Regions from separate parts of the Streptomyces sp. NPDC058671 genome, predicted to be linked through region 1. Evidence: riboswitches for the same ligand, from Rfam matches in the RefSeq annotation. Region 1 holds a riboswitch; each other region holds the start of a gene.
What was found. Region 1 has a riboswitch for cobalamin ahead of ACFWV2_RS11855 (ribonucleoside-diphosphate reductase subunit alpha). Riboswitches for the same ligand answer to the same signal wherever they lie in the genome.
Positions count from the first base shown of each region.

Region 2: another riboswitch for cobalamin. It lies ahead of cobN (cobaltochelatase subunit CobN); the one in region 1 lies ahead of ACFWV2_RS11855 (ribonucleoside-diphosphate reductase subunit alpha).
Region 3: another riboswitch for cobalamin. It lies ahead of ACFWV2_RS26980 (cobalamin biosynthesis protein); the one in region 1 lies ahead of ACFWV2_RS11855 (ribonucleoside-diphosphate reductase subunit alpha).
Region 4: another riboswitch for cobalamin. It lies ahead of ACFWV2_RS17160 (energy-coupling factor ABC transporter permease); the one in region 1 lies ahead of ACFWV2_RS11855 (ribonucleoside-diphosphate reductase subunit alpha).

Region 1 covers NZ_JBHXSA010000007.1:263,603-270,961, reverse strand. Annotated here, with positions in the region: gene ACFWV2_RS11860 (ribonucleotide-diphosphate reductase subunit beta) at 1-654, opposite strand, end outside; gene ACFWV2_RS11855 (ribonucleoside-diphosphate reductase subunit alpha) at 654-3,032, opposite strand; cobalamin riboswitch at 3,165-3,304, opposite strand; gene ACFWV2_RS11850 (GNAT family N-acetyltransferase) at 3,353-3,853, opposite strand; gene mctP (monocarboxylate uptake permease MctP) at 3,954-5,579, opposite strand; gene ACFWV2_RS11840 (DUF3311 domain-containing protein) at 5,576-5,839, opposite strand; gene ACFWV2_RS11835 (LuxR C-terminal-related transcriptional regulator) at 5,963-6,946, opposite strand; gene ACFWV2_RS11830 (hypothetical protein) at 7,047-7,359, opposite strand, start outside.
Region 2 covers NZ_JBHXSA010000001.1:260,419-267,777, forward strand. Annotated here, with positions in the region: gene ACFWV2_RS01135 (precorrin-8X methylmutase) at 1-347, opposite strand, end outside; gene ACFWV2_RS01140 (cobalamin biosynthesis protein CobG) at 344-1,699, opposite strand; cobalamin riboswitch at 1,778-1,927, shown strand; gene cobN (cobaltochelatase subunit CobN) at 2,005-5,622, shown strand; gene abc-f (ribosomal protection-like ABC-F family protein) at 5,658-7,238, opposite strand.
Region 3 covers NZ_JBHXSA010000025.1:70,078-77,436, reverse strand. Annotated here, with positions in the region: gene ACFWV2_RS27000 (hypothetical protein) at 1-742, opposite strand, end outside; gene ACFWV2_RS26995 (alpha/beta hydrolase) at 892-2,019, opposite strand; gene ACFWV2_RS26990 (anion permease) at 2,423-3,691, shown strand; gene ACFWV2_RS26985 (hypothetical protein) at 3,704-3,925, shown strand; cobalamin riboswitch at 4,047-4,179, shown strand; gene ACFWV2_RS26980 (cobalamin biosynthesis protein) at 4,213-5,187, shown strand; gene ACFWV2_RS26975 (cobyric acid synthase) at 5,184-6,716, shown strand; gene ACFWV2_RS26970 (putative cobaltochelatase) at 6,913-7,359, shown strand, end outside.
Region 4 covers NZ_JBHXSA010000012.1:79,143-86,501, reverse strand. Annotated here, with positions in the region: gene ACFWV2_RS17185 (SDR family oxidoreductase) at 1-461, shown strand, start outside; gene ACFWV2_RS17180 (GlsB/YeaQ/YmgE family stress response membrane protein) at 665-943, opposite strand; gene dhaK (dihydroxyacetone kinase subunit DhaK) at 1,357-2,349, shown strand; gene dhaL (dihydroxyacetone kinase subunit DhaL) at 2,376-2,996, shown strand; gene ACFWV2_RS17165 (PTS-dependent dihydroxyacetone kinase phosphotransferase subunit DhaM) at 2,993-3,433, shown strand; cobalamin riboswitch at 3,471-3,707, shown strand; gene ACFWV2_RS17160 (energy-coupling factor ABC transporter permease) at 3,736-4,434, shown strand; gene ACFWV2_RS17155 (energy-coupling factor ABC transporter substrate-binding protein) at 4,431-5,174, shown strand; gene cbiQ (cobalt ECF transporter T component CbiQ) at 5,181-5,930, shown strand; gene ACFWV2_RS17145 (ATP-binding cassette domain-containing protein) at 5,936-6,820, shown strand; gene ACFWV2_RS17140 (FAD-dependent oxidoreductase) at 6,991-7,359, shown strand, end outside.

The DNA.
Region 1 (7,359 bases):
CATGTGCATCGTCTCGTCCCGGAACACCCAGTTGGTGCCCGTCGCCAGGCCGTGCAGCAGGCCGCGGGAGCGGAACCAGTACACGTACGCGAAGGCGCCGTAGAAGAACAGGCCCTCGATGCAGGCGGCGAAGCAGATCAGGTTCAGCAGGAAGCGGCGCCGGTCGGCCTGGGTCTCCAGGCGGTCGATCTTCTCCACCGAGTCCATCCAGCGGAAGCAGAACTGCGCCTTCTCGCGGATGGAGGGGATCTCCTCGACGGCGTCGAACGCGGCGGCGCGGTCGTCCGGGTCGGGCAGGTAGGTGTCCAGCAGCGTCAGGTAGAACTGGACGTGGACGGCCTCCTCGAACAGCTGGCGCGACAGGTACAGGCGCGCCTCCGGGGAGTTGATGTGCTTGTACAGCGTCAGGACCAGGTTGTTCGACACGATCGAGTCGCCGGTCGCGAAGAACGCGACCAGGCGGCCGATCATGTGCTGCTCACCGGGGGTGAGCCTGGCGAGGTCGGCGACGTCCGAGTGGAGGTCGACCTCCTCCACGGTCCAGGTGTTCTTGATCGCGTCGCGGTAGCGCTCGTAGAAGTCCGGGTAGCGCATCGGACGGAGGGTCAGCTCGAAGCCCGGGTCGAGGAGGTTCTTCCGGTCGGTGGAGCTCATCACTGGCAGGCCTCGCAGGACTCGGGGTTTTCGAGGGAGCAGGCGACGGCGTCTTCCGGGGTCGCCTGGACGGGGATCGGGGCGGCGGCCACGGTCGACGCCTGCGCGGCGCGGGCGATCCGGGTCGCCGGGCGGGAGCGCAGGTAGTACGTCGTCTTCAGGCCCTGCTTCCAGGCGTACGCGTACATCGACGACAGCTTGCCGATGGTCGGTGTCTCCAGGAACAGGTTCAGCGACTGCGACTGGTCGAGGAACGGGGTGCGGGCGGCGGCCATGTCGATCAGACCGCGCTGGGGGATCTCCCACGCCGTGCGGTACAGCTCGCGGACCTCGGCCGGGACCCAGGTGAAGCCGGCCACCGAGCCGTTGGCGTCGCGCAGCGCCTCACGGGTCTGCGCGTCCCACACGCCGAGCCGCTTCAGCTCGTCGACCAGGTAGGAGTTGACCTGGAGGAACTCGCCGGAGAGCGTCTCGCGCTTGAAGAGGTTGGAGACCTGCGGCTCGATGCACTCGTAGACGCCCGCGATCGAGGCGATGGTCGCCGTCGGCGCGATCGCCAGGAGCAGGCTGTTGCGCATGCCGACCGCGGCGATCCGCTCGCGCAGCGCGGCCCAGCGCTCCGGCCAGTTCAGCTCCACGTCGTAGTGGTCCGGGTGCAGGACTCCGCGGGCGGCGCGGGTCTTGTCCCAGGCGGGGACAGGGCCGTTGCGCTCGGCGAGGTCGGTGGAGGCCTCGTACGCGGCGAGCAGGATCCGCTCGGCGATCCGGGTGGAGAGCGCGCGTGCCTCGGCGGAGTCGAACGGCAGCTTCAGCTGGAAGAAGACGTCCTGGAGGCCCATCGCGCCCAGGCCCACCGGCCGCCAGCGGGCGTTGGAGCGGCCCGCCTGCTCGGTCGGGTAGAAGTTGATGTCGACGACGCGGTCGAGGAAGGTGACGGCCGTGCGGACGGTGGCGTCGAGGCGCTCCCAGTCGATGTCCTGTGCGGTGCTGTCCACGAACGCGCCGAGGTTGACCGAGCCCAGGTTGCAGACGGCCGTCTCGCCGTCGTCGGTGACCTCCAGGATCTCCGTGCAGAGGTTCGAGGAGTGGACGGTGTGGCCGGGCTCGGCGGTCTGGTTGGCCGTACGGTTGGAGGCGTCCTTGAAGGTCATCCAGCCGTTGCCGGTCTGGGCCAGGGTCCGCATCATCCGGCCGTACAGGTCGCGGGCCGGCATCGTCTTGCGGGCCAGGCCCGCCGCCTCGGCCGCGCGGTAGGCGGCGTCGAACTCCTCGCCCCACAGGTCGACCAGCTCGGGCACGTCAGCGGGGGAGAACAGCGACCAGTCGGCGTCGGCGTTGACGCGGCGCATGAACTCGTCCGGGATCCAGTGCGCCAGGTTCAGGTTGTGCGTGCGGCGCTGGTCCTCGCCCGTGTTGTCGCGGAGTTCCAGGAACTCCTCGATGTCCGCGTGCCAGGTCTCCAGGTAGACGGCCGCGGCGCCCTTGCGGCGGCCGCCCTGGTTCACGGCGGCGACGGAGGCGTCGAGGGTCTTCAGGAACGGCACGATGCCGTTGGAGTGCCCGTTGGTGCCCCGGATCAGCGAACCGCGGGCCCGGATGCGGGAGTACGAGAGGCCGATGCCGCCCGCGTGCTTCGAGAGGCGCGCCACCTGGTGGTAGCGGTCGTAGATGGAGTCCAGCTCGTCCAGCGGGGAGTCGAGCAGGTAGCAGGAGGACATCTGCGGGTGGCGGGTGCCGGAGTTGAAGAGCGTGGGGGAGGACGGCAGGTAGTCCAGGCGGCTCATCAGGCCGTACAGCGCGGTGACCTCGTCCAGGGCCCGGGTGCTGTCGTCCTCGGCGAGACCGCAGGCGACGCGCAGCATGAAGTGCTGCGGGGTCTCGACGACCTGGCGGGTGATCGGGTGGCGCAGGAGGTAGCGCGAGTAGAGGGTGCGCAGGCCGAAGTAGCCGAAGCGGTCGTCGGCGGCCTGGTCGATCGTCGCGTCCAGGCGGGCCGCGTGCTGGGCGACGAACTCGGCGGTGCGGTCGGCGATCAGGCCCTCGCGGTGACCGACGGCGACGGAGGCGGAGAAGGAGAAGGCGCCCTGGCCGGCCGCCTCGTCGGCGATGGTGACGGTGAGGAGCCGGGCGGCGAGCCGGGAGTAGGCCGGGTCCTCCGCGATCAGGCCCGCGGCCGCCTCGGTGGCCAGCTCGCGCAGCTCCGCCTCGTCCGACGTGGCGCTGCGGCCGCGGAGCGCGGCGGCGGCGACCTTGCCGGGGTCGGTGTCGGGGAGATCGGCGGTGAGGTCGGTCAGGGTCCGCAGCAGCACGGTCCCGGGGCCGTCGCTCTCGACCGCGGAAGCCTCGGCGGACGCCGGATCGGCGGGCGCGATGGTCACGTGGGGGCTCTCCCTCGCTCGGCTCGGGGCCGCGGCGGGGGAAGGCGGGCACGCGGGCGTCCGTAACGCCGGACGCGACGCTTCCACCGGCCCACTCCGCGAGGCCCGGACGTCAGTGGCACCCGGAACGGACGGACCGGGTGCGCTGCCGGCAGGTCCTCGGACTCACCTCGTACGAATGTGATGTATCCGTACGAAGCACACCGTTGCGGGACAGTTCCGGATTCGCGCCGGATTCCCCTGCGTCGACAGCGAGCACGAGCATACATGTGGGGGGCTCCGCTGATCGCACCCCCCACATGTTGTGTCGCCGCCCGGCTTCAGAACTCCAGGGCGTAGGTGAGCAGCAGAAGGCCGGGGGTCGGTTCCCAGTCCCGGTGGGGGGTGCGGACGAAGCCCAGGCGCTCGTAGATCCGGTGCGCGGAGCGCATCCTCACGTCCGTGGAGAGCACGATCCGCTCGCTCCCCGGCAGGGCCCGGGCGCGGTCGACGCAGGCCCGTACGAGGGCCTCTCCGACGCCCCGGCCGCGGGCCTCACGGGCGACGGCGAGCATCCGGAACTCGGCCTCGCCCGTCACCGCGATGTCCGCCCAGCGGGTGTCGCCGGTGGCGAAGGTCACCCCGCCGAGGAGCGTCCCCTCGGCGTCCTCGGCGACGAGCACCTCGCTCTCGCGCGCCCGCCGCGCGGTGTCCCGCAGGATCTCCAGGTAGAAGTCCTCCGCCCCGTGCTGCAGCAGCCCGTCGTTCAGGTAGGTGCCGGCGGTGAGCTCTCCGAGCGCCTCGTACTCCTCGGGCCGTACCGCCCTGATGGTGAAGTCCATGGGGGAAGTGTGCCTTCCCGGGGACGCGAAGGGGCCCGGGATTCCTGGTGGAGATCCCGGGCCCCTTCGCGTGCGGCCGTGCGGGGGCCGATGTGTGGGGTCAGCGCGTCTCGGCGGCGAGTTTCGGCATGTCGGTCTGCACGCCGGTGTCACCGGCGTCGGCCGTGTAGTCCGAGGGGGAGGTCTCGTCGATGCCCTCGGGGGCCTTGACGGCCTTGAGGACGAAGGTGAGGACGACCGTGACGAGGAGGTTGAGGACGAAGGCGGTGAGACCGATGTAGCCGATCTCGCCGATCCCCGGGATCTCGGCGGAGGAGCCGCCGAAGTGCTTCTGGGTCGGGCTGGCGACCCCGTACGCGGCGACCGTGCCGTAGAGCATGCCGACGGCCCAGCCGGCGAGCAGTGCCCAGCGGTGGAACCAGCGGGTGAAGAGGCCGCCGACGAGGGCCGGGAAGGTCTGAAGGATCCAGATGCCGCCGAGCAGCTGGAAGTTGATCGCGACCGTCTTGTCCATGGTGAGGACGAAGGCGAGGGCGCCGACCTTCACCAGGAGCGAGACGATCTTGGAGACCTTGGTCTCCTGCGCCGGGGTCGCGTCCTTCTTGATGAAGTCCTTGTAGATGTTCCTCGTGAAGAGGTTGGCCGCGGCGATCGACATGATCGCGGCCGGGACGAGCGCGCCGATGCCGATCGCGGCGAACGCGACGCCGGCGAACCAGTCGGGGAACATCGTCTCGAACAGCTGCGGGATGGCGAGCTGCCCGTTCTTCACCTGGATGCCGGCGGCGATCGCCATGAAGCCGAGCAGCGCGAGCAGGCCCAGCATCAGCGAGTACAGCGGCAGGATGGTGGTGTTGCGGCGGATGACCTCACGGCTCCGGGACGACAGCGTCGCCGTGATGGAGTGCGGGTACATGAACAGGGCGAGCGCCGAGCCGAGCGCGAGCGTCGCGTACGTCCACTGGCCGGCCTCGCCGGGGACGAGCGACCCGCGCGGCTTGTCCGTCGCCGGGTTGGTCTGCGCGTACGCCTCGCCGGCCTTGGCGAAGATCTCGTCGAAGCCGCCCAGCTTGATCGGGATGTAGATGATCGCCACCGCGATGACGATGTAGATCAGGGTGTCCTTGACGAAGGCGATGAGCGCGGGCGCCCGCAGGCCCGAGGAGTACGTGTACGCCGCGAGGACACCGAACGCGATGAGCAGCGGCAGGTCCTTGATGAACCAGTGGGTGGTCTCGCCGCCGCCGACGCCCATCACGTCCAGGACGGCCTGGATGCCGACGAGCTGGAGCGCGATGTACGGCATGGTGGCGAGGATGCCGGTGACCGCCACCGCGAGGGACAGGCCCTTGGAGCCGTAGCGGCCGCGTACGAAGTCCGAGGTGGTGACGTAGCCGTGCTTGTGCGAGACCGACCACAGGCGCGGCAGGAAGGTGAAGATCAGCGGGTAGACCAGGATCGTGTACGGCACGGCGAAGAAGCCGGCCGCGCCCGCCGCGTAGATGGCCGCCGGGACGGCGACGAAGGTGTACGCGGTGTAGAGGTCGCCGCCGAGCAGGAACCAGGTCACCCAGGTGCCGAACGAGCGGCCGCCCAGGCCCCACTCGTCGAGGCTGTTCTCGTTCTCCGCCCTGCGCCAGCGCGAGGCGAGGAAGCCCATGACCGTGACGGCCAGGAAGAAGAAGATGAAGACGGCGAGTGCGACGCCGTTCACGCCGTCCTTCATCGCGCGTCACCACCCTTGCGGCCGCGCTGGTCGATCTGCCACAGCTTGTAGGCGACCATGGTGAGCACGGTGGAGACCAGCACCCAGAGCATCTGGTACCAGTAGAAGAACGGGATGCCGGCGAGGAGCGGTTCGGTCTTCGCGTAGGAGCTCACCCAGAGCATCGCCACGAACGGGGCGAACAGACAGAGTCCGATCACCACCCGCATGGGTGTGATGGTGGGTTGTTTCCCTTGTGTCGTATCTGGCGCGTCTGACATGGCGATTCCCGTCCCCTCGCTGATCACCTCGTTAATGGTGGGGAAATCTAGGGGACGGCCACGCTCCACGGAACCCCTGTCCGCATAACGGAAGTGATTCATGGGGCCGTCGGGGTCGCCGGGTCAGAGCCAGCCCTCCTTGGCGGCCCGTACGCCCGCCTCGAAACGGCTGCGCGCGCCGAGCCGGTTCATCAGCTCCGAACTCATCCGGCGCACGGTCCGCAGGGAGATCCCGAGCCGCCGGGCGGCGATGTCGTCCGTGCAGCCGATGCCGAGCAGCATGAGCAACTCCCGCTCCTGCGGCGACAGGTCGTGCGCGTCCCGGCGCGGGGTCTCGCCGAACGGGGTTCCGGTGTCCCACAGGCGGTCGAAGAGCACCAGGAGCGCGTGCACGAGCCCGGGGCTGCGGACTTCGAGGGCGCCCGCGCGCCCGTCCTCCGGGTCGACGGGGACGAGCGCGGCCTCGCGGTCGACGATCACCATGAGCATCGGGACCACGGGCACGGTCCGGGCCTCGCCGCCGAGTTCGCAGTACCAGCGGACGTACTCGACGGTCGGCGGGTCGTTGCGGAAGCTCTCCTGGTAGATCGACCGGATCCGCACACCGCGTTCCAGGGCCAGTTGGTCGAGCGGCTGGCTCGCGTCCATCGTGTCGGGGAGCTGCGCCCCGCCCGGGAGGAGCGAGAGGCACTCGGTGCGGGCGTTCGCGGCCAGGTCCTCAAGGCGTTCGCGGACGTTGTCGAGGCCGGTGATGCGGTCCACGAGGTCGTGCCGGACGCCCGGTTCGGCGTGGTCGGCGTACGAGGCGAGAATGCCCGCCACGGCCCGGCCGGCCTGCTCGACCTGGCGTTTCCGCTTGCTCAGTTCGGCTTCGGCGCGGGACAGCAGGAAGGAGAAACCGACATCCGGGTTGAAGGGCTCGACCTCGCCCGAGGAGTCGTCCATGAGGACGAGCTTGAGGTCCGCGAGGCAGGCGAGCGCCTCGCGGACCTCTGGTTCGGGGCGGCCGAGGTGGGCCGCCATCTCCGTCACGTCGTACTCGGGCCGCTCCAGGAGCAGGCGGTAGACGGCCTCCGTCGACTCCTTTATGCCGAGCGCCTCCAACATCCGTCATCTCCCCCGTCGTCCCCGTCGTCACGTGCCGTCGCGCGATCGAACGCGTTGGTGATCGCGGTCGTCGATGCTAAGCGCGAGACACTGTCTAGGTCTAGACCAATTGGGATGAACTCCGGGGTACGACGGCCGGTCCGCCCGTCGGTCCGGACCCCCGTGCGGTGAGCCGTCGGCCGCCCAGCGCGTCCAGCGTCCCCGCCATCGCGAACCCCGAGACGAGCAGCGCCAGTTCGACCTGCGGACCGATCCCGACGGCGAGCACCGCGAGCGCGCCCGCGCCCGCCGCCACCGGACCCGCCCACGGCGGACCGCCCGCCGCCGAGGCGACCGCCCGGTCGAGGGAGACGCAGAAGGCGAACACGCCCACGACGAGGGGGACCCAGCCCGTCACCGCGCCGGTGTCCGCG
Region 2 (7,359 bases), on a different contig from region 1:
AGCTCGGCGGCCAGGTCCGGCACGGACGGGTCCGAGAGCGTGCAGACCACCTCGTTGTCGGCGGGCAGCCGCCTGCGGGTGACGCCGCTCGCGACCATCTGGGCGTCGCACAGGATCGGCGCGCCGGCCCGGAGGGCGGCGCGGGCGCTGGCGACCACGCCGGGGGAGTAGGCGATGTCCCGCACGAGGTCGGTCATGCCGCAGGCATGGATCATCCGGACCGCCACCTGGGCGACGTCGGCGGGCAGGCCCGCGAGATCCGCCTCGGCGCGGATCGTGGCAAAGGACCGGCGGTAGATCTCCGCCCCGTCCTTCTCGTAGTCGAACATGGTGTCGCTCTCGCTCATCTCGTGTGGGACGTGGGGGGCGTGTGGTCGACAGGGGTACGGGCCGCTCCGACCGCTGCGGGCAGGGAGGCGCGGGGGGTGGGGACGCCGTCCACCCGGTAGGTGTCGTCGCCGGTGGCGAGGACCTCGATCCAGTCGCCGTACGGGTGTCCGCAGCCGCGTGCGCATCCGGAGAAGTGCACGGGCACCGGCCCCGCGGGCACGGCGCGGGCGTCCGCCCGTACGTCGGCGAGGGACTTGGCGCACCCGTGCCGGCCGGTACAGACGGTGACCCCGGCGCCGGGGTCGTCGGACCGGGTGATCAGCCCGTACGCCGCGAGGCGGGCGAGCCGGTCGGCGGGTCCGTCGACGGCCGACCCGGTGCGGGCCGCTTCCGCCGGCCTGGTGGGGCCCGCTTCCGCCGCCCCGGTGGGGCCGGCTTCCGCAGGGCCCGTGGGGCCGACGACGACCGCGCCGCGCCAAGGCGTCAGCCGCACCTCGTCGGCCGGCAGCAGGGCCCGTAGCTGAGCGGCGGTCAGCCGGCCGAGCGGCGCGAGGACGTACAGCGCGTCGGCGCCGAGCACCCCGGGTGCCGGCGGCCGGGACACGGGCAGCGGTGGTGCGGGTACGGGTACGGGTTCGGCCGCGATCCCGGCGGCGGCCAGGGCGCGGGCCCAGTCCGGCACGTGCGCGTCGGGCAGTTCGCGGGGTCGCCAGGCCCCGTTCCCGGCCGCCTCGGCCGCGTCGAGGAACGCGAGGGCGGTGGCGAGGGCGGCGCGGACGGCGTCGGCGGCGGCGAGCCGGAAGACCTGCGGCCCCAGGTGCAGCAGGACGGATCCGCCCTCGTCTGCGACCAAGCTCACATCCCCGCCGAGCGGGGCCACGTCGCCGCGACCGTCGTCCAGGACGAACAGGAACCGTCCCGAGAGGGACGCCGCCCGGGGCTCGGCGCACAGTGCGGCGTCCAGTCCGCGCGCCCACAACTGCACGTCCGCGTAGCCGAGTCCGTCGAGTCCCGCGGTGGGCGAGGCGACGATGTTGCGGACGCGCTCGTGGGTGGGGGAGGGCAGCAGGCCCGCGTCCGCGAGGAGCGCCGCGAGCGCCGCCCCGCAGTCGTCCGCGAGGCCCCGCAGCTCCGCGTTGCCGCGCGAGGTGATGCTGATCCGGCCGTCGCCCAGGGTCTCCGCCGCGGTCGCGAGCGTCGTGACCTGATGAGCCGTCAGGAAACCTGCGGGAAGCCGCAGTCGGGCCAGGCGGCCGTCCTCGGCGGGATGCAGGCGCAGCGCCCCCGGGCAGGCGTCGCCACGGTCCCGTATACGAGCTTCGCCCGGATCGGGCGTCGTGGCTGGGGTGGGCGGCATGGCGGCGAGCATACATACGGGGAACCGGGCGGCCACCGGGTGTGATCAGGTCGACTCGGTGGCCCGTCCCGCCCCTCCACCGCACGATCTAGGATGCAGATCGGCATGGGGTCCCCGGACCCCGGGGAGGAAGCCCGGTGAGACTCCGGCGCGGTCCCGCCACTGTGAGCCGGTCCGGCTGTGCGCAGCGACGCACTTCGGGGACGGTGAGTCAGGAACTCCCTTCCCCGAGGTCTCGGCTTCGCCCGAGCAGGGGAGGCCCCGACCCATACGACCACCCGGGGCGCGGACAACCCCGAGGAAGGCCTGCGCTCGCCATGCTTCTGCTGCTGTCGCACTCCGACACCGACCTGCTCAGCGCCCGCGCGGCGAACGCTGCCTCGGCCGGCGGCCCGGTGGAGTACCGCTTCGCCAACCCCGCCCGTCTCCCCCTCTCCGACCTGCCCGCCCTCCTGGACGGCGTCGACCTCGTCGTCGTCCGGCTCCTCGGCGGTCTGCGTTCCTGGGAGGAGGGGCTGGACGCGGTCCGCGCCGCCGGAAGGCCCGTGGTCGTCCTCAGCGGCGAACAGGCCCCCGACGCACAGCTGATGGAGGCCTCCACCGTCCCCATCGGCGTCGCCACCGAGGCCCACGCCTACCTCGCGCACGGCGGCCCGGGGAACCTGGAGCAGCTGGCCCGCTTCCTCTCGGACACCGTCCTGCTCACCGGCCACGGCTTCGAGGCCCCGGCCGCCGCCCCCACCTGGGGCCCGCTCGACCGGACCGCGCGGAACGAGAGCGGCCCGGCCATCGCCGTGCTCTACTACCGCGCCCACCACATGAGCGGCAACACCGGCTTCATCGGCACCCTGTGCGACGCGATCGAGGACGCCGGCGCGCGGCCGCTCCCGCTGTACGTCGCGTCCCTGCGCGCCCCCGAGCCGGAGCTGCTCGACACCCTCCGTGGCGCCGACGCCATCGTCACGACCGTCCTCGCGGCGGGCGGCACCAAGCCGGCGCAGGCGCAGGCCGGCGGCGACGAGGAGGCCTGGGACGCGGGGGCGCTCGCCGCGCTCGACGTGCCGATCCTCCAGGCGCTGTGCCTGACCGGTTCGCGGTCCGCGTGGGAGGAGAACGACGAGGGCCTCTCGCCGCTGGACGCCGCCAGCCAGGTCGCCGTGCCCGAGTTCGACGGCCGCCTGATCACCGTCCCGTTCTCCTTCAAGGAGATCGACGAGGACGGTCTGCCCGCGTACGTGGCCGACGCCGAACGCGCCGCCCGCGTCGCCGGGATCGCCGTCCGGCACGCCCGGCTCCGGCACATCCCGAACGCCGGGAAGAAGCTGGCCCTCGTCCTCTCCGCGTACCCGACGAAGCACTCCCGCATCGGCAACGCCGTCGGCCTCGACACCCCCGCCTCCGCCGTCTCCCTCCTGCGCCGACTGATCGCCGAGGGGTACGACTTCGGGCCCGCCGAGGAGCTTCCCGGCCTCGTCTCCGGCGACGGCGACGAGCTCATCTACGCCCTGATCGAGGCCGGCGGCCACGACCAGGACTGGCTGACGGAGGAGCAGCTCGCCCGCAACCCGGTCCGCATCCCGGCCGCCGACTACAAGCGCTGGTACGCGACGCTCCCCGAGGAGCTGCGGACGCACGTCGAGGAGCACTGGGGCCCGCCGCCCGGCGAGATGTTCCTCGACCGCTCCCGCAACCCGGAGGGCGACATCGTCCTGGCGGCGCTGCGGCGCAGGAACCTCCTCATCCTGATCCAGCCGCCGCGCGGCTTCGGCGAGAACCCGATCGCGATCTACCACGACCCCGATCTCCCGCCGTCCCACCACTACCTGGCCGCCTACCGCTGGATCGCCGCCCGCACCGAGGACGGCGGTTTCGGCGCCGACGCCATGGTCCACCTGGGCAAGCACGGCAACCTGGAGTGGCTGCCCGGCAAGAACGCCGGCCTGTCCGCCGCCTGCGGCCCCGACGCGGCCCTCGGCGACATCCCGCTGATCTACCCGTTCCTCGTCAACGACCCGGGCGAGGGCACCCAGGCCAAGCGGCGCGTCCACGCGACCCTCGTCGACCACCTGGTGCCGCCGATGGCCCGCGCCGACTCGTACGGCGACATCGCGCGCCTGGAGCAGCTGCTCGACGAGTACGCGCAGATCTCCTCCATGGACCCGGCGAAGCTGCCCGCGATCCGCGCCCAGATCTGGACGCTGATCCAGGCCGCCAAGCTCGACCACGACCTCGGCCTCCAGGAGCGCCCGGAGGACGACGGCTTCGACGACTTCCTGCTGCACGTCGACGGCTGGCTGTGCGAGGTCAAGGACGCCCAGATCCGCGACGGTCTGCACGTCCTCGGCGGCGCCCCGGAGGGTGAGGGCCGCGTCAACCTGGTCCTCTCCATCCTGCGCGCCCGCCAGATCTGGGGCGGTACGCAGGCGCTCCCGGGCCTGCGCGAGGCGCTCGGCCTGGACGAGTCGGCCGCGACCCGCACGACCGCCGACGAGGCGGAGGCGAAGGCCCGCGAGCTGGTCGAGGCGATGGAGGCGGCGCAGTGGTCCGTGGACGCCGTCCCGACCGTGGCCGCCGCCTACGGCGCCGAGGTGCACGCCGTGCTCCGCTTCGCCTGTGAGCAGGTCGTGCCGCGCCTGGCCGCCACCACCGACGAGCTGACGCACGCCGTGCACGCCCTGAACGGCGGCTTCGTCCCGGCGGGCCCGTCCGGCTCGCCGCTGCGCGGTCTGGTCAACGTCCTGCCGACCGGCCGGAACTTCTACTCGGTCGACCCGAAGGCCGTGCCGTCCCGGCTGGCCTGGGAGACCGGGCAGGCGCTCGCCGACTCCCTCCTGGAGCGCTACCGCACCGACAACGGGGAGTGGCCGACGTCCGTGGGCCTCTCCCTGTGGGGCACCAGCGCCATGCGCACCGCGGGCGACGACGTGGCGGAGGCGCTCGCGCTGCTCGGCGTCCGCCCGCTGTGGGACGAGGCCTCGCGCCGGGTGAACGGCCTCGAACCCATCCCCCTGGAGGAGCTGGGCCGCCCGCGCGTCGACGTCACGCTGCGCATCTCGGGCTTCTTCCGGGACGCGTTCCCGCACGTCATCGGCCTCCTGGACGACGCCGTACGGCTCGTGGCGGCCCTGGACGAGCCCGCTTCGGAGAACTTCGTACGGGCGCACGCGCAGGCCGATCTCGCCGAGCACGGCGACGAGCGGCGCGCCACCACCCGTATCTTCGGCTCCCGGCCCGGCACGTACGGCGCGGGCATCCTCCAGCTGATCGACTCGCGCGACTGGCGGACGGACGCGGACCTCGCCGAGGTGTACACGGTGTGGGGCGGGTACGCGTACGGGCGCGGGCTCGAAGGGCGCCCGGCGCGGGCCGAGATGGAGACGGCGTACAAGCGGATCGCGGTCGCCGCGAAGAACACCGACACCCGCGAGCACGACATCGCGGACTCGGACGACTACTTCCAGTACCACGGCGGCATGGTGGCCACGGTCCGCGCCCTGAAGGGCACGGCCCCCGAGGCGTACATCGGGGACTCGACCCGCCCGGAGACCGTCCGCACCCGCACGCTCGTCGAGGAGACCTCCCGGGTCTTCCGCGCGCGTGTCGTCAACCCGCGCTGGATCGAGGCGATGCGCCGCCACGGCTACAAGGGCGCGTTCGAGCTGGCGGCGACGGTCGACTACCTCTTCGGGTACGACGCCACGACCGGCGTGGTCGCCGACTGGATGTACGACAAGCTGACGCAGGAGTACGTCCTCGACCCGGAGAACCAGGCCTTCCTGAAGGAGGCCAACCCGTGGGCGCTGCACGGCATCGCGGAGCGGCTCCTCGAAGCCGAGTCGCGCGGCATGTGGGAGAAGCCGGACCCGGAGACGCTGGCCGCCCTGCGCCAGGTGTTCCTGGAGACCGAGGGCGACCTCGAAGGCGACGACGACTAGACCCGTGCGGGCGTGGCGGGATTCCCTGGGCGGCGTCAGCTCAGGGCCAGGGATTCCGGGGCCAGTTCGAGACGGCGGCCCCGGAAACCCGCCCGGAGCCGCCGGTCGTGGCTGACCACGACCAGCGTGCCCCGGTACAGCGCGAGCGCGGCCTCGATCTCCTCCACGAGCGCCGGGGCCAGATGGTTGGTCGGCTCGTCGAGGAGGAGCAGATCGGCGGGCTCGGTGACGAGCCGTGCCAGTTCCAGTTTCCGGCGCTGTCCCGTCGACAGGTACCGGACCGGGGTCGTCAGGTCCCCGGCGGAGAAGAGACCGAGCGCGAGCAGTTCGTCCGCGCGGTCCGCTCCGAAGGCCTCGCCCACCGTACGGGGGTCGGCGGGCGGGGCCGTCTCCTGACGCAGCAGTCCGACCCGGACCGGGGCGCTGACCGTGCCGGCGTCCGGCGCGAGTTCACCCGCCAGGACCTTCAGGAGGGTGGTCTTCCCGGCGCCGTTCGGCCCGGTGACCAGGAGCCGCTCGCCCGCGTCCAGGTGGAGCGCGTCGAGCCGCAGCCGGCCGTCGACCCGTACGCCGGCGAGGTCGACGGGAGCGCCCTCGCCCGCGAGGTCCGCCCGGAAGCGGAGGGGCTCGGGGGGCGCGGGCACCGGGGCGGTGGTGAGCCGGGCGAGCTTCTCGCGGGCGGCCCGGATACGGCTCATGGCGCCGTGCGCCCGTGACCGGGCCCGGAAGGCGCCCGCCCCGCTGAACGAGGCGGGGGCCTTGCGGGGGATGGCGGAGAACCGGTCGATGTGCGTGTCCGCGAGCGCCCGGTACCGGGCGAGTTCCTCCTTCCACTCCTCGTGCTCCCACTGCCTGCGGGCCCGCTCGGCGGCGCGGCCGGCGAGGTAGCCGGAGTAGCCGTTGCCGTAGCGGCGCAGGGTGCGGCGGTCCTCGTCGACCTCCAGTACGGCGGTGGTGACCCGGTCGAGGAAGGCCCGGTCGTGGGAGACGGCGACGACCGTGCCCCGGTGGGTGAGCAGCCGCTCCTCCAGCCAGGCGACGGCCTCGTCGTCGAGGTCGTTGGTCGGCTCGTCGAGCAGCAGCAGTTCGGGCTCGGCGGCGAGCACGGCGGCCAGGGCCAGCCGGGAGCGCTGCCCGCCGGAGAGGCTGCCGAGGGTCCGGTCGCGGTCGAGCGGTCGGGTTTCCCCGAGCCGCCGGAGCGTGGCCTCGACCCGCCGGTCGACCCCGTCGCCGCCCCGGGCCTCGTGAGCGGCGAGCAGCTCCGCGTATCCGGTGAGGTCACCGGTCACGGCGAGGGTGTCCTCGGCGGCGCGGATCGCCCGTTCCAGCTCCCGTAGGTCCGCGAGGGCGTGGTCGACGGCGTCCCCGACGGTGGCGGTGGGGGGCAGGTCCAGGGTCTGCGCGAGGTGGCCGAGGCCACCGGGGGCGTCGACGGTCACCGTGCCGTTGTCGGGGGCCTCCTGCCCGGCGAGGAGCCGGAGGAGGGTGGACTTCCCGGAGCCGTTGTCGCCGACGACGCCGACGCGCTCGCCGGGGCGGACGGTGAGGGAGACCCGGTCGAGCACGGTCCGGTGGTCGTGGCGCCTGCTGACATCGGTGAGTCGGACATGGAACAAGGGCTGTCTCCTGTACGTCGGGGAACGGAGGGCGACGAGACGTCTCGTCTCGTTGCGTTCTCGAAAGTACGGCAGCTGCGGACCCTCCGCAAGACGTTTCGTCTCGTCACGTCGCCGAGGG
Region 3 (7,359 bases), on a different contig from region 1:
CGCCGACGGCCGCCAGGCCTTCGAGCGCCCAGTCGAGGAGGGCCGGAAGCCCCTCGGTGCCGTGGTCGGCGGCGGGGGCGCCGGCGGCCTCGGGGGCCGGGCCGGCGGCCGGGACCTCGCAGCGCTCCTCGCGGAGCTCCTCGACGCGCTGGCCGAGCAGGTCGAGGAGGGCGGGGACGAGGACCGGGCCCTGGGAGAGCTGGAGCAGCGACAGCACCTGCGGGACGGCCTCGACGACCTCGGCGACGGCGCTGGGCTCGACGCCCTCGGGGGCCGGGTGGACCAGGGACCAGGCGTCGAAGAGGGCGACCCAGCCGCGCAGTACGGCGGAGTCGTCGCGGTCCCAGGCGTGCAGCCGCCAGCCGGGGCGGGCGGTGTCGCCGTGGAGCTCGACGAGCCCGGCGAGCCGGGCGCGGTCCCAGCCGGCCCGGATCTGGCCGGGCGTCAGGTCCAGCGCGGCCGCGGCCCGTTCCTGGGCGGTGACGGGCCCGGAGCCGGTGCGGGGGGTCGCGTCGACGCCGCGCTCGACGGCGGCCCAGCGGGCGATCCGTACGGCGTCGGCGAGGACCTGCCGGGCCTGGCGGGCGAGTTCCGCGCGGGGCGGAGTGCCCTCGGGCGGCCGCGGCGCCGGGCGGGTGCGCCGGGTCGTCACGGCCCGTCGGGCGGTGGCGAGGGCCCGTGGGCGGACGAGTCGGAGTCTGGAGTTGCGCGCCAATGGTTCATCGGGCTTTCGAGACGTCACGGGGGCAGTCTTCCCGCTGACGGCCCGAAAACCCAATCGGAATGGACCGGCCCGCCGGAGCGGGCGTGGGGAGGGGGCCTCGGGCAGGTCCTGGTGGCGGCGCCGGCGGGAGGTTCCGGAACGGTTCCGGGCGAGGTGCCGGGGCGGTTCTAGAGGAGCGGGGTGAGGAAGCGGCGCAGGTACTCCTCGTAGCGCACCGGGTCCGCGTTCCACATGGCCGCGTGCGGGGCGTGCCGGACGGTCTGCGACGAGACCAGGTCGGGGCGCCGGGCGGCGAGTTCGAGGGACGGTTCCCAGGGGGCGATGGTGTCGTCGGGGCCGTGCAGGAGGAGGACCGGGACGCGCAGGGCGTCGGGCGCCGAGGCGGCCCTGAGCAGATCGCCGTGCGGGCCGGTCCTGCCCTGGGCGGCGCGGACGGCGAGCGGGAGCAGCGGGGCCGGGACGTGGCGGGCCGCGGCGAGGTTGCGGACGGTGGCCTCCCAGTCCAGGACCGGGGAGTCCAGGACGAGGCCGGCGATCCGGTCGCGCACCCCCGACTCGGCGGCGGCGCGCAGGGCCATGGAGGCGCCGGTCCCCCACCCGTGCAGGACGACGGAGTCCGCGCCCCGGCGGACGGCGTAGCGGATGGCCGCGTCGACGTCGCGCCACTCGGAGTCGCCGAACCGGGCCAGGCCGTCCCGGACGGCGGGCGCCCCTTCGTCGCCGCGGTAGGCGGGGAGGAGGACGGGGACCCTGCGGCGCGCGTAGAAGGGGACGACGTTCAGCGGGTGCTCGCGGGTGGTGCCGAGGCCGTGGAGGGCGATCACCCAGGTCGGGCGGGGGCCGGGCACCAGCCAGGCGGGGAGGGGGCCGAGCTCGCCGGGGATCTCGACGTCCTCGTGGGCGAGCCCGAGGGCGCCGAGCGGGGTGCCGCGGTGCAGCTGGGGGGTGAACCGGACGCGGGCGCCGGGGCCGAGCGCCCCGAGTTCGACCCGTTCCAGCCGCCGGACGACGGTGTCGGCGGTGTGCGGGACCCGGTCGAGGACGGGGCCGACGACGGCGTGGAGGCGGGGGCCTTCGAGGCCGTACGTACCGGGGCGCAGCGAGGCCAGGCTGCGGGTGAGGGTGATCCGCTCGGGGCCGACGGTGTGCACGGTGAGTCGTGGGTCCCCGGGCAGGGGAGGTCCGGACGGCGCCTTGAGGGCGACGTCGCTGGCGTACCGGCCGGCCGCGACCGCGGCCGCGCCGACACCGAGCAGGGTGGTGACGGCCGCTGCCGTCGCTGTAGCCGGGCGCACGCCCCCAGTCTCGGCAGGGAGGCCGCGAGGTGCCACCGGACGGACCCGTGTGGGGGGAGGCGGGGTTCATTTCCGGCCACTGCGCTGAGTGACGCGACCCCTCCGGGCCACTCCGGGGAGTGACATGGGTCTCCTTCGCGGGGTCGCCCGGTCGGGTGGCGCGGTCCAGGGAGCGGAACCGGGTGGCGGGGGAGGAACCGGGGCAGGTCGCCTATGCCTGGTGAAAGCCGGGATTACCCGGGGTTGCGGGTGCCCGCATCGTGGACGGTTCGCGCGCCCGGACCGTAAGCGGAATCCCTTGACACCGGATCGGGACACCACAACGCCTGACCCAGTTCACCTTCCGTTCACTCAGGTTGCCTACGTTCGGCTAGCCACTGACGTCAAACGATTGCCTGGGTAAATGGAACACATCACGCTGCTGCTCGCCATTGTGGTCGTGACAGCTCTCGTGTTCGATTTCACGAACGGTTTCCACGACACCGCGAACGCGATGGCCACGACCATCTCGACCGGTGCTCTCAAACCGAAGACGGCGGTGGCCATGTCCGCCGTGCTGAACCTCGTCGGCGCGTTCCTGTCCGTGGAGGTCGCCAAGACGATCTCCGGCGGGATCATCAACGAAGAGGGCATTCGTACAGAAGTGATCTTCGCGGCGCTCGTGGGCGCCATCCTGTGGAACCTGCTGACCTGGCTCCTCGGCCTGCCGTCCAGCTCCTCCCACGCGCTCTTCGGCGGCCTCATCGGCGCCGCGGTCATGTCGGCCGGCTGGTCCGCGGTCAACGGCCCGACCATCGTCACCAAGGTCCTCATCCCGGCCATCGCCGCGCCGCTCGTCGCCGGTCTCGCCGCGATGCTGGCCACCCGGCTGACGTACAAGATCGGCGCCAAGACCGACGAGAAGCACACCGCCAAGGGCTACCGGGTCGGCCAGATCGCCTCCGCGGGTCTCGTCTCCCTCGCCCACGGCACCAACGACGCCCAGAAGACGATGGGCATCATCACCCTGGCCCTGGTCACCCAGGGCGTCGTCGCCCCCGGCTCCAACCCGCCCCTCTGGGTCATCGTCTCCGCCGGCGTCGCGATCGCCCTCGGCACCTACCTCGGCGGCTGGCGCATCATCCGCACCATGGGCAAGGGCCTCACCGACCTCCAGCCGCAGCAGGGCTTCGCCGCCCAGACCAGCGCCGCCACGGTCATCCTGGCCTCCTCGCACCTCGGCTTCTCCCTCTCCACCACCCAGTCCTGCTCGGGTGCCGTGATGGGCGCCGGTCTCGGCCGCAAGGGCGGGGTCGTCCGCTGGTCGACCGCGACCCGGATGTTCGTCGCCTGGGGTCTGACCCTGCCCGCCGCGGGCCTGGTCGGCGCCGGTGCCGAGTTCCTCACCAAGCAGGGCCCCTGGGGCATCGCCGCCGTCGCGGTCCTGCTGGTGGGCGGATCGGCCGTCATCTGGTCGCTGTCCCGCCGCAAGCCGGTCGACCACCACAACGTCACCGCCGACGACCTCGACGCCGAGCCCGCGGGTGTGGTGACCACCGCCATGGCGGCCGTCACCCCGCCGCCGCCGGCCGGTTCCGTCGCCGCCGTCGCGGACGAGGACCTCAAGACCACCATCCCCGCGCCGGCTCCCACCGACCCGGCCGCTCCCCCGGCCCCCGCCGCAACGGTCTAAGGAACGAACGACATGAAGATCGACTGGGCAGCCCTCGGCTCCGTCTTCGGAGTCAGCCTCGCGGCGACCGTCGCCCTCGTGGGCCTCTTCACCCTCGGCATCATCGGCCTCTCCAAGCAGGAGCAGGCCGCCGCCCAGGGAGGCTCCGCCGCCCTGGCCCGCACCGGCGCCTACGCCTGCTTCGCCCTGTGCCTCACGGCCGTCGCGTACGGCATCTACCTCATCGTCGTCTGACGGTCTCGCAGGACACCGGCCGGGCGGTCCGTACCTTCGGGTACGGGCCGCCCTGCCGTCGTGTCTGTGGCGCTTCGCACAGTGACGCGGTGCAGGTCAAGGTGAGTTGACGGCTGTTCTCGGGGCGTGGTGGACTGCCGAGGCCATTACGGCGGCAGCAGAGGAAGTCCGGTGCGAATCCGGCGCGGTCCCGCCACTGTGACCGGATCCGAGGGGTCCGGGAGTCAGGAACTCTCGCCGCCGGTCACGTCGATCCAGGGCGCGGACCCTGAGTGAGGACACGCGCCATGCCCGGCCGCAGAAGAACCAGCCGCCTCTCCCCGGACCGATTCGCCTACGGAGCGGCCGCCGGTCTCGCCGTCGACCTGCTCGTCGGAGACCCCCGCCGTGGGCACCCCGTCGCCGCGTTCGGCCGGGCGGCCGCCGCGGTCGAGCAGCGCCTCCACCACGACCACCGGGGCTGGGGCGCCCTGCACACCGCCGTCTGCGTCGGCTCCACCGCCGCCCTGGGCGCGCTCGCCGCACGGGCCGTACGCAACCGGCCGGCCGCCGCCGTGGCGCTGACCGCCGCCTCCGTCTGGGCCGTCGTCGGCGGTACGACCCTGGGGCGGGAGGCCCGCGCGATCGGCGGGGCGCTCGCCGCGGGGGACCTGGAGGTGGCCCGGGAACGGCTGCCGCACCTGTGCGGACGCGACCCGCAGTCCCTCGACGGACCGGCGATGGCCCGCGCGGTCGTCGAATCGGTCGCCGAGAACACCTCCGACGCCGTGGTCGGCGCCCTCTTCTGGGGCGCGGTCGCGGGCGTGCCCGGCCTGCTCGGCTTCCGGGCCGTCAACACCCTGGACGCGATGGTCGGCCACAAGTCCCCCCGCCACCGCCGCTTCGGCTGGGCCTCGGCCCGGCTCGACGACGTCGCCGGCTGGCCCGGGGCCCGGCTGACGGCCGCGCTCACCGCCGTCGCCGGCGGGAACCCGCGCGGGGCCGTCCGGGCCTGGCGGGCGGACGCCTCGCAGCACCCCAGCCCCAACGCCGGTCCCGTGGAGGCGTCCTTCGCGGGCGCGCTCGGCGTACGGCTCGGGGGGACCCTCTCGTACGCCGGCCGGGTCGAACACCGGCCGGTGCTCAACGGGGACGGGCGGCCCGTCGAGGTCGCCGACATCGACCGGGCGGTCCGGCTGTCCCGCCGGGTCACCGCACTGACCCTGGCCGCCTGCGCGGGCGGCCGGCTGATCGTGAGCGCGCTGAAGCGGAGGAACGCATGAGGGGTGGGGGGCTGCTCGTCGCCGGGACCACGTCCGACGCCGGCAAGAGCGTCGTGACGGCCGGCATCTGCCGCTGGCTGGTCCGCGAGGGCCTGAAGGTGGCGCCGTTCAAGGGACAGAACATGTCCCTCAACTCCTTCGTGACCCGTGAGGGCGCCGAGATCGGGCGGGCCCAGGCCATGCAGGCGCAGGCCGCCCGCGTCGAGCCGACCGCGCTGATGAACCCGGTGCTGCTCAAGCCCGGCAGCGACCGGTCCAGCCAGGTCGTCCTGATGGGCAAACCGGTGGGGGAACTGAGCGCGAAGGGCTACCACGGGGGACGGCAGAAGGAACTGTTCGAGCCGGTGATGGCGTGCCTGGAGGAACTCCGGGGCATGTACGACGCCGTGATCTGCGAGGGCGCGGGCAGCCCGGCCGAGATCAACCTGCGGCGCACGGACATCGTCAACATGGGCATCGCGCGAGCCGCGCGGCTGCCCGTGGTCGTGGTCGGGGACATCGACAGGGGCGGCGTCTTCGCCCAGTTCTTCGGCACGACGGCGCTGCTGAGCCCCGAGGACCAGTCGCTCGTCGCCGGGTACCTCGTGAACAAGTTCCGGGGTGACGTGACCCTGCTCGAACCGGGGCTCGACATGCTGCACGGGCTGACCGGGCGCCGGACCTTCGGCGTCCTGCCGTACGCGCACGGGCTCGGCATCGACGAGGAGGACGGCCTCCGGGTGTCGCTGCGCGGCACCGTCCGCGAGTCCGTCGTGGCGCCGCCGGTCGGCGCGGACGTCCTGCGGGTCGCCGTCTGCGCCGTACCGCTGATGTCCAACTTCACGGACGTCGACGCGCTGGCGGCCGAGCCCGGCGTGGTCGTCCGGTTCGTCGACCGGCCCGAGGAACTCGTCGACGCGGACCTCGTCGTCGTGCCCGGCACGCGCGGCACGGTCAAGGCGCTGGCGTGGCTGCGGGAGCGGGGCCTGGCGGACGAGCTGGCCCGCCGCGCGGCCGCGGGGCTGCCGGTGCTCGGGATCTGCGGCGGCTTCCAGATCCTCGGCGAGCACATCGAGGACGAGGTCGAATCGCGGGCGGGCGCCGTCGACGGGCTCGGACTGCTGCCCGTACGGGTCCGGTTCGCGCCAGGGAAGACCCTCGCCCGGCCGGTCGGGGTGGCGCTCGGGGAGCGGGCCGAGGGATACGAGATCCACCACGGGGTCGCCTCGGTGGAGGGCGGGGAGCCGTTCTTCTCCGATGACACGGGACGCGCTCTCGACGGCTGCCGGGTCGGCTCCGTCCGGGGGACCCACTGGCACGGCTCCCTGGAGAGCGACGGGTTCCGGCGGGCGTTCCTGCGCGAGGTCGCGGCGGCGGCCGGGCGGCGGTTCGTGCCGGCGCCGGACACGTCGTTCGGGGCGCTGCGCGAGGAACAGCTCGACCGGCTCGGCGACCTGATCGAGGAGCACGCGGACACGGACGCGCTGCTGCGGCTGATCGAGGAGGGGGCCCCGGCGGGCCTGCCGTTCGTGCCGCCGGGGGCGCCGTGAGCGCGGGGGCGGGCCGGGCCGGAGGCCCGGCCGCGGGCCGCCGGTGGTGCGCACGGCCTCCGGCCGCCGGGATCCCCACCCGCACCACCCGAACCACGTGTCGAGAACAGTGGGGTGGCCCCTGTGGGCTGCCGCCCACCGGCGGCGGCCGCGGGCCGTCGTGCGAACCTCAGCGATCCGAAGGAGTGACCACCCGATGAGCACCCGGTATCCGTTCACCGCCGTCGTCGGCATGGACGACCTGCGGCTCGCGCTGCTCCTGAACGCCGTCAGCCCCGCCGTGGGCGGTGTCCTCGTGCGGGGGGAGAAGGGGACCGCGAAGTCCACCGCCGTCCGGGCGCTCGCCGGTCTGCTGCCGGCCGTGCCGGTCGTGCCGGGCTGCCGGTTCAGCTGCGACCCGGGCTCGCCCGACCCCGGCTGCCCCGACGGGCCGCACGACGACGCCTCCGGGGCCGAACGGGCCGCGCGGATGGTCGAGCTGCCCGTCGGCGCGTCCGAGGACCGGCTCGTCGGTGCGCTCGACATCGAGCGGGCGCTCGCCGACGGTGTGAAGGCCTTCGAGCCGGGGCTCCTCGCGGACGCCCACCGGGGCATCCTGTACGTCGACGAGGTCAACCTGCTCCACGACCACCTCGTCGACCTC
Region 4 (7,359 bases), on a different contig from region 1:
ACCAATTCCCGCATGCCCTCTTCACCGCTCTGCTGCAGGCACGACCCGGCGCACTGCCCGTCCAGCCCGACCACTGGACCGACATCCTCCCGATGGAGACCCTCGTCGACTACGTCACCGCACTGACCGAAGCCCAGCTTCGCGGCGACACCACAGCCCCCGGCCTCCACTGGGTCACCGCCGGCCCCGCCCGGCTGACCGCGGCCGACCTCGAACGTGCGTGCCTCGACTTCCTCGACGAATCCGACCGCCCGGTCGACGGACCACTGCTGGCCGACCCCACCGCACCACAGTCCCGGGCACGCGGCATGGCCCGCGTGGCCCAGCTCGGCTTCCTGCCACCCGAACAGCCCGACATGCCCTGTGACCTGAACCGCCTCCTCCCCACCCAGCCGACCCGTACCGACGTACTCCAGGCCCTCGCGCACAACGTGCGACGCTGCGCGCCCTGGGAGGCGTGACTCTCACAGGGCATGGAAGCGGGGCCCTTGCACCAACAGGCTGGGGGCTTCCTCGCAGGGGGCGGTGTCTGCGGGGAGGCAGGCGACGTCCGTCGGTGCGTGGCAGCGGCCACGCGTCGGGCGGTGACGCCTCGGCGGGCAGCGGAACGGCCCCGCCTCGCAAGGAGGGGGGCCGTGTCCGTCCAGGGATGGGGCTGGGTCGCTCAGGCGTGGCTGTGATGGCGCTTGTTGCCGGTGACCAGCCGGTAGACGGCGAGGAGGATGACGGAGCCGGCGATGGCGGCGATCCAGGTCGAGAGGTCGAAGAAGCCGTCGATGGAGTCGACACCGAAGATGACCTTGCCGAGCCAGCCCCCGAGCAGACCGCCCGCGATACCGATCAGCATGGTGATGATGATGCCGCCCGGGTCCTTGCCCGGCATCAGTGCCTTCGCGATGAGACCCGCGAGAAGCCCGATGAGAATCCAAGCCAGAATGCCCATGATGCGTCTCCTACCTTGGTGAATAAAGCTGGCGTGAACGAACGTCTGCGCCCCATCGAGGTTTCCAAACGTCCCCGATCCATGATCGTCCAGAGGTGACGGGGGTCTTCCCTCGTCGCCCGGCGAGATCGCCGTACTTTTTGACCGGGACCCCGCGGGATGGCGAGGGGAGGAACGTCATCCTGGGCCACGACGAGAGCGTTTCCCACGCGCTCGTGCGTACAGGCGATCTCGTGCCGATAATGGCGACCACGATGCGCACCGGCAAAGCCCACCCCCCGCGAGCCCCATCTGACGAATCATCAGATGGGACAGCGGCGAGTCAGCGTCAGTACCGCGCAGCCCCCTCACCCGTTCTGACCTGCGAAGACCCTGCCGAGCGGCTAGCCCGCCAGTCTCACCAGGAGGTATCCATGAGGATGCTCATCAACGTTCCCGAGACCGTGGTCGCCGACGCGCTGCGGGGGATGGCGGCGGCTCATCCCGAGCTCACCGTCGACGTCGAGCGGCGGGTCGTGGTGCGGCGGGACGCGCCCGTGGCGGGGAAGGTCGCCCTGGTCTCCGGCGGCGGGTCCGGGCACGAGCCGTTGCACGGGGGGTTCGTGGGGCCCGGGATGTTGGCGGCCGCCTGTCCCGGGGAGGTGTTCACGTCTCCGGTGCCCGATCAGATGGTGCGGGCCGCGGCGGCCGTCGACAGCGGCGCCGGGGTGCTGTTCGTCGTCAAGAACTACACCGGAGACGTGCTGAACTTCGAGATGGCGGCGGAACTCGCGGAGGACGAGGGCATCCAGGTCGCCAAGGTCCTCGTCGACGACGACGTCGCCGTGACGGACAGTCTGTACACGGCGGGGCGGCGCGGCACCGGCGGCACGCTCTTCGTGGAGAAGATCGCGGGCGCCGCCGCCGAGGAGGGCGCGCCCCTCGAACGGGTGGAGGCGATCGCCCGCCTGGTCAACGCGCGCTGCCGGTCCTTCGGCGTGGCCCTGGGGGCGTGCACCACCCCCGCCAAGGGCAGCCCCACCTTCGACCTGCCGGCCGGGGAACTGGAGTTGGGCATCGGCATCCACGGCGAGCCGGGCCGTGAGCGGCGGCCCATGATGACCTCCCGGGAGATCGCGGACTTCGCCGTCGACGCCGTCGTCGAGGACCTCCGCCCGTCCGGGCCGGTGATCGCGCTGGTCAACGGCATGGGCGCGACTCCCCTCCTGGAGCTGTACGGCTTCAACGCCGAGGTGCAGCGCGTCCTGGGCGAGCGCCGCGTGCCGGTGGTCCGTACCCTCGTCGGGAACTACGTGACCTCGCTCGACATGGCCGGCTGTTCGGTGACGCTGTGCGAGGTGGACGAGGAACTCCTCCGCCTCTGGGACGCTCCCGTGCAGACGCCCGCGCTGCGCTGGGGTCGGTGAGACGAGGGATGGGAGAGGGGACCGGCATGACAGAGACCTTCGGCGCGGACTTCCTGGTGCGCTGGCTGACCGCGGTGGCCGAGGCCGTCGACCGTGAGGCGGACCGGCTCACCGAGCTCGACTCGGCCATCGGCGACGCCGACCACGGGGCCAATCTGAGGCGGGGGTTCGCCGCCGTCACCGAGACCCTGGCCGAGGAGGCGCCGGCGACGCCGGGCGCGGTGCTGACCGTCGCGGGACGGCAGCTGATCTCCACCGTGGGCGGCGCGTCGGGACCGCTGTACGGCACGCTGTTGCGTCGTACCGGCAAGACCCTCGGCGACGACGAGCGGGTCACCCGGGCGCGGTTGGCGGAGGCGCTCGGCTCCGGCGTGACGGCCGTGTCGCAGCTGGGCGGCGCGCAGGCGGGCGACAAGACGATGCTGGACGCGCTCCTCCCGGCCGTGGAGGGCCTGCGGGAGTCGTTCGGGGACGGCCGTGCCGCAGCCGAGGAGGGCGCCCTCGCGACCGTACCGCTGCGGGCGCGCAAGGGCAGGGCCAGCTATCTGGGCGAGCGGTCGGTGGGGCATCAGGATCCGGGGGCGACCTCGTCCGCGCTGCTGTTCGCCGCGTTGGACGACACCGCGCGTGCGGAGGGGGCGTCATGAGCGCCGCGAGCCGGGGCGCGCCGGTCCGCGACGGTTCCGTGCGGGTCGGCATCGTGCTCGTCTCGCACAGTGCCGCCGTCGCGACAGCCGTGGCCGAGCTCGCCAGGGGGTTGTCCGGTGGCGGCGACCTGGCGCCGATCGTCCCCGCCGGCGGGACTCCGGACGGTGGTCTGGGGACGAGTTCCGAGCTGATCTGCGAGGCGGCGAAGGCCGCGGACCGGGGCGCCGGCGTGGCGATCATGGTCGACCTGGGGAGCGCGGTGCTCACCGTGAAGGCGTTGCTCGCCGAGGGCGACGAGCTTCCCGAGAGCTCCCGTCTGGTGGACGCGCCGTTCGTCGAGGGCGCGGTCGCCGCGCTGGTCACGGCGAGCGCGGGAGCGGACCTCGACGCGGTGGTGGCGGCGGCGTCGGAGGCGTACGCCTACCGCAAGGAGTGACAGCGCTGTGTGAGCGAGAAGCCGCACCGGGTGGCGACCGTGTTGTGATGTACCTGGTCAACGCACTAGTGTCGCAGGGCCTTGGTGTACGGGAAACCGGTGCAGTACCGGTGCGGCCCTCGCCACTGTGATCGGGAGGTCCGGCTCCACCCCCGCGGGATGTCACCCTCGGGGAAGCCACTGGACCGCGACGGGAGACCGCCGTGGTGTGGGAAGGCGGAGTCCGGGCGTATGACCGTCAGCCAGGAGACCGGCCAGGGTGCGTTGTCCATCCACGAGGTGCTGGAGAGGGTCTCCCAACCATGCATATAGCCGAGGGGTACCTACCCCCTGTGCACGCGGCCGCCTGGGGCGTCGCGTCCGCACCGTTCATCGTCCACGGGGTCCGCGCGCTGACCCGCGAGGTACGGTCCAACCCCGAGTCCACTCTTCTGCTCGGCGCCGCCGGCGCCTTCACCTTCGTCCTCTCGGCTCTCAAGCTGCCGTCCGTGACCGGTAGTTGTTCGCATCCGACCGGGACGGGTCTGGGCGCGATCCTGTTCCGGCCGCCGATCATGGCGGTCCTGGGGACGATCACCCTGCTCTTCCAGGCCCTGCTGCTCGCCCACGGAGGGCTCACCACGCTCGGCGCGAACGTCTTCTCGATGGCGATCGTCGGCCCCTGGGCGGGTTACGGCACGTACCGGCTGCTGCGCCGGTCCGGTACGCCGCTGATGGTCGCCGTCTTCTTCGGCGCGTTCGTCGCCGACCTGTCGACGTACTGCGTGACCAGTGTGCAGCTGGCGCTCGCCTTCCCGGACCCGGGCAGCGGCGTGGCCGGCGCGCTCGCCAAGTTCGGCGGGATCTTCGCGGTGACGCAGATTCCGCTGGCCGTGAGCGAGGGCCTGCTGACCGTGCTCGTGATGCGGCTGCTCACGCAGTCCAGCAAGGGCGATCTGATCCGGCTCGGCGTCCTCGCCGGGCGGACGGCGGAGCGACGCGAGGAGGCGGCCGCGCGATGAGCCGGAACGCGAAGATCAACGCCCTGTTGCTGCTCGTCGTCGCGGCGCTCGCGGTACTGCCGCTCGCGCTGGGGCTCGGGGACCACAAGGAGGAACCGTTCACCGGGGCGGACGCGGAGGCGGAGACCGCGATCACGGAGCTCCGGCCGGACTACGAGCCGTGGTTCACGCCGCTGTACGAGCCGCCGTCCGGGGAGGTCGAGTCCGCGCTGTTCTCGCTCCAGGCGGCGCTGGGCGCCGGGGTCCTCGCGTACTACTTCGGTCTGCGGCGAGGGCGCAGGCAGGGCGCCGCGCGGGCCGGCGCGGCCGCAGTGGACGGGGCCGCCGGGGCTGCTGCTGAGGCATCGGGGGTCGTCGGGCCTGCTGGAGCCGCCGGGGCCGCTGAAGCATCGGGGGTCGCCGGGCCTGCCGGGGCCGCTGAGGCCGCCAGGCCTGCTGAGGCCCACGGGGTCGCTGGGGCCTCCGGGCCCGCTGGGGCCGCTGGGGCCGCTGGGGCCGCTGGGGCCGCTGGGGCCGCTGGGGCCGCTGAGCCCGCTGAGCCCGCTGGGGCATCGGAGGCTGCCAGGGCCTCCGCGCCCGCCGGGGTTTCCGGGGCCGCCGGGGTTTCCGGGGCCGCCGGCATCCCTGAGATCCCTGGGGCATCCGGGGCTGCCGGGGGCCCCGTCGACGGTGCGGTCGTGGCGTCCGGAGCCCGGGAGCAGGGCGGCCCGGGGGTTCCGGCCGACGGGCGGGACGCGTAGCCGCCGATGCTGCCGATCGACGCGGCGGCGCACAGCAGTCGCTGGCGCCGCCGTCATCCCGCCGAGAAGGCGCTCCTCGGCTTCGGTCTGACCCTGTGCGCGGTCTGTCTGCCGCCGTGGCCGGGGGCTGTACTCGTGGCCGCGGTCACGCTCGGGGTGCTGCTCGGGCCGGCCGGTGTGCCGGGCAGGGCCCTTTGGCAGGCGTTCCGCGTCCCGCTCGGCTTCTGCGTCACGGGTGCCGTTCCGCTGCTCTTCGAGGTGGGCGGCGCCCGCGGGGTCGTCGCGTTCGCCCCGGGAGGTCCGGTCCAGGCGGTCGAACTGCTCCTGCGGACCGCGGCGGCTTCGCTCGGGGTGCTGCTGTTCGCCTTCACCACCCCGGTCTCGGACGTCCTGCCCCGGCTCGTCCGGGCGGGGGTGCCGGCGCCCGTGGTGGACGTGGCGCTCGTGATGTACCGGATCATCTTCCTGCTGCTCGACTCGCTGTCCAGGATCCGGCAGGCCCAGGCCGCCCGGCTCGGGCACACCACCCGGGCCGCGGCCTGGCGCTCGCTCGCCGGTCTCGGCGCGACGACGTTCGTCCGGGCCTTCGACCGGGCGCAGCGCCTGCAGTCGGGGCTCGCCGGGCGGGGGTACGACGGGACGCTGCGGGTGCTGGTGCCCGGGTGCGTGCTGTCGCGCCGGTTCCTCGCCGCCACGGGCGCGCTGCTCGCGGGGCTCGTCGCCCTCACCCTCGTACTGGAAAGGCTCCTGCCGTGACGTCCGTGACGCCTCCGCCGCCTTCGCCGCCCGCCTCCCTTGCGGCTCCCGTGGTGGAGCTGGTGAACGCGGGCTTCGCCTACGAGGAGGGGCCGGCCGTCCTGACGGGCGTGGACTTCCCGGTGGTGCGGGGGCGCGCGGTCGCGTTGCTCGGCCGCAACGGCAGCGGCAAGACGACCCTGCTGCGGCTGCTCAGCGGCGGGCTCCGCTGCGGGAGCGGTTCGCTGTTCCTGGACGGGGCGGAGGTGGCGTACGACCGGAAGGGGCTGACCCGGCTGCGGACCACCGTGCAGCTGGTGACGCAGGATCCGGACGACCAGCTGTTCGCCGCCTCGGTCGGCCAGGACGTGTCGTTCGGTCCGATGAACCTGGGGCTGCCCGAGGACGAGGTGCGGCTGCGGGTCCAGGAGGCTCTGGAGGCGCTGGACATCGTGGCCCTGGCGGACCGGCCGACGCATCTGCTGTCGTTCGGTCAGCGCAAGCGGGCCGCGATCGCGGGGGCCGTCGCCATGCGGCCGAGGGTGCTGATCATGGACGAGCCGACGGCCGGGCTCGACCCGCACGGGCAGGAACGGCTGCTCGACGCGCTCGGGCGGCTTCGGGAGGCCGGGACGACGGTCCTCATGGCGACGCACGACGTGGACCTGGCGCTGCGGTGGGCGGACGAGGCCGCGGTGCTCTCCCCCGCCGGTCTGCGCACGGGTCCGGTCGCCGAGCTGCTCGCGGACGACGCGCTGCTCGACGCGGCCCGGCTGCGAAGGCCCTGGGGGACGGCCGTGGCCAGGCTGCTGCGGGCGCGGGGCCTGCTGGCCGCGGACGCGCCGGAGCCGCGGACGCCGGAGGACCTGGACGTGCTGCTCGAGGCGGCGGCACGGCCGGTGACCGAGTAGCCGGGCAAAGGCGCTCCTGTCACGGCGGTGGAGCCGTTCCGGCCACCAGATGACGGGCGCTCTTGCTACCGAGTAGTACACATCACGTCCCCGACCTTCTGCAACTAGTTGCATAACGGGAGGGGGTCCCCTACAACTGAGGGCGACCATCCCGCGCGAGGAGGCGCCCCATGACCCCGTACCCGCACCTGCTGAGCCCGCTCGACCTCGGGTTCACCACCCTGCCCAACCGGGTGATCATGGGCTCGATGCACGTCGGCCTCGAAGAGACCGAGCACGGCTTCGAGCGCATGGCCGCCTTCTACGCCGAGCGGGCACGCGGCGGCGTGGGCCTCATCGTCACCGGCGGCATCGCGCCCAACGACGCCGGGCGCCCGTGGGACGGCGGGGCCAAGCTCACCACCGCCGACGAGGTCGCCGAGCACCGGCTGATCACCGACGCCGTGCACGAGGCCGGCGGCCGGATCGCGATGCAGATCCTGCACTTCGGCCGGTACGCGTACCACCCCGCCCTCGTCGCGCCCAGCGCCCTCAAAGCC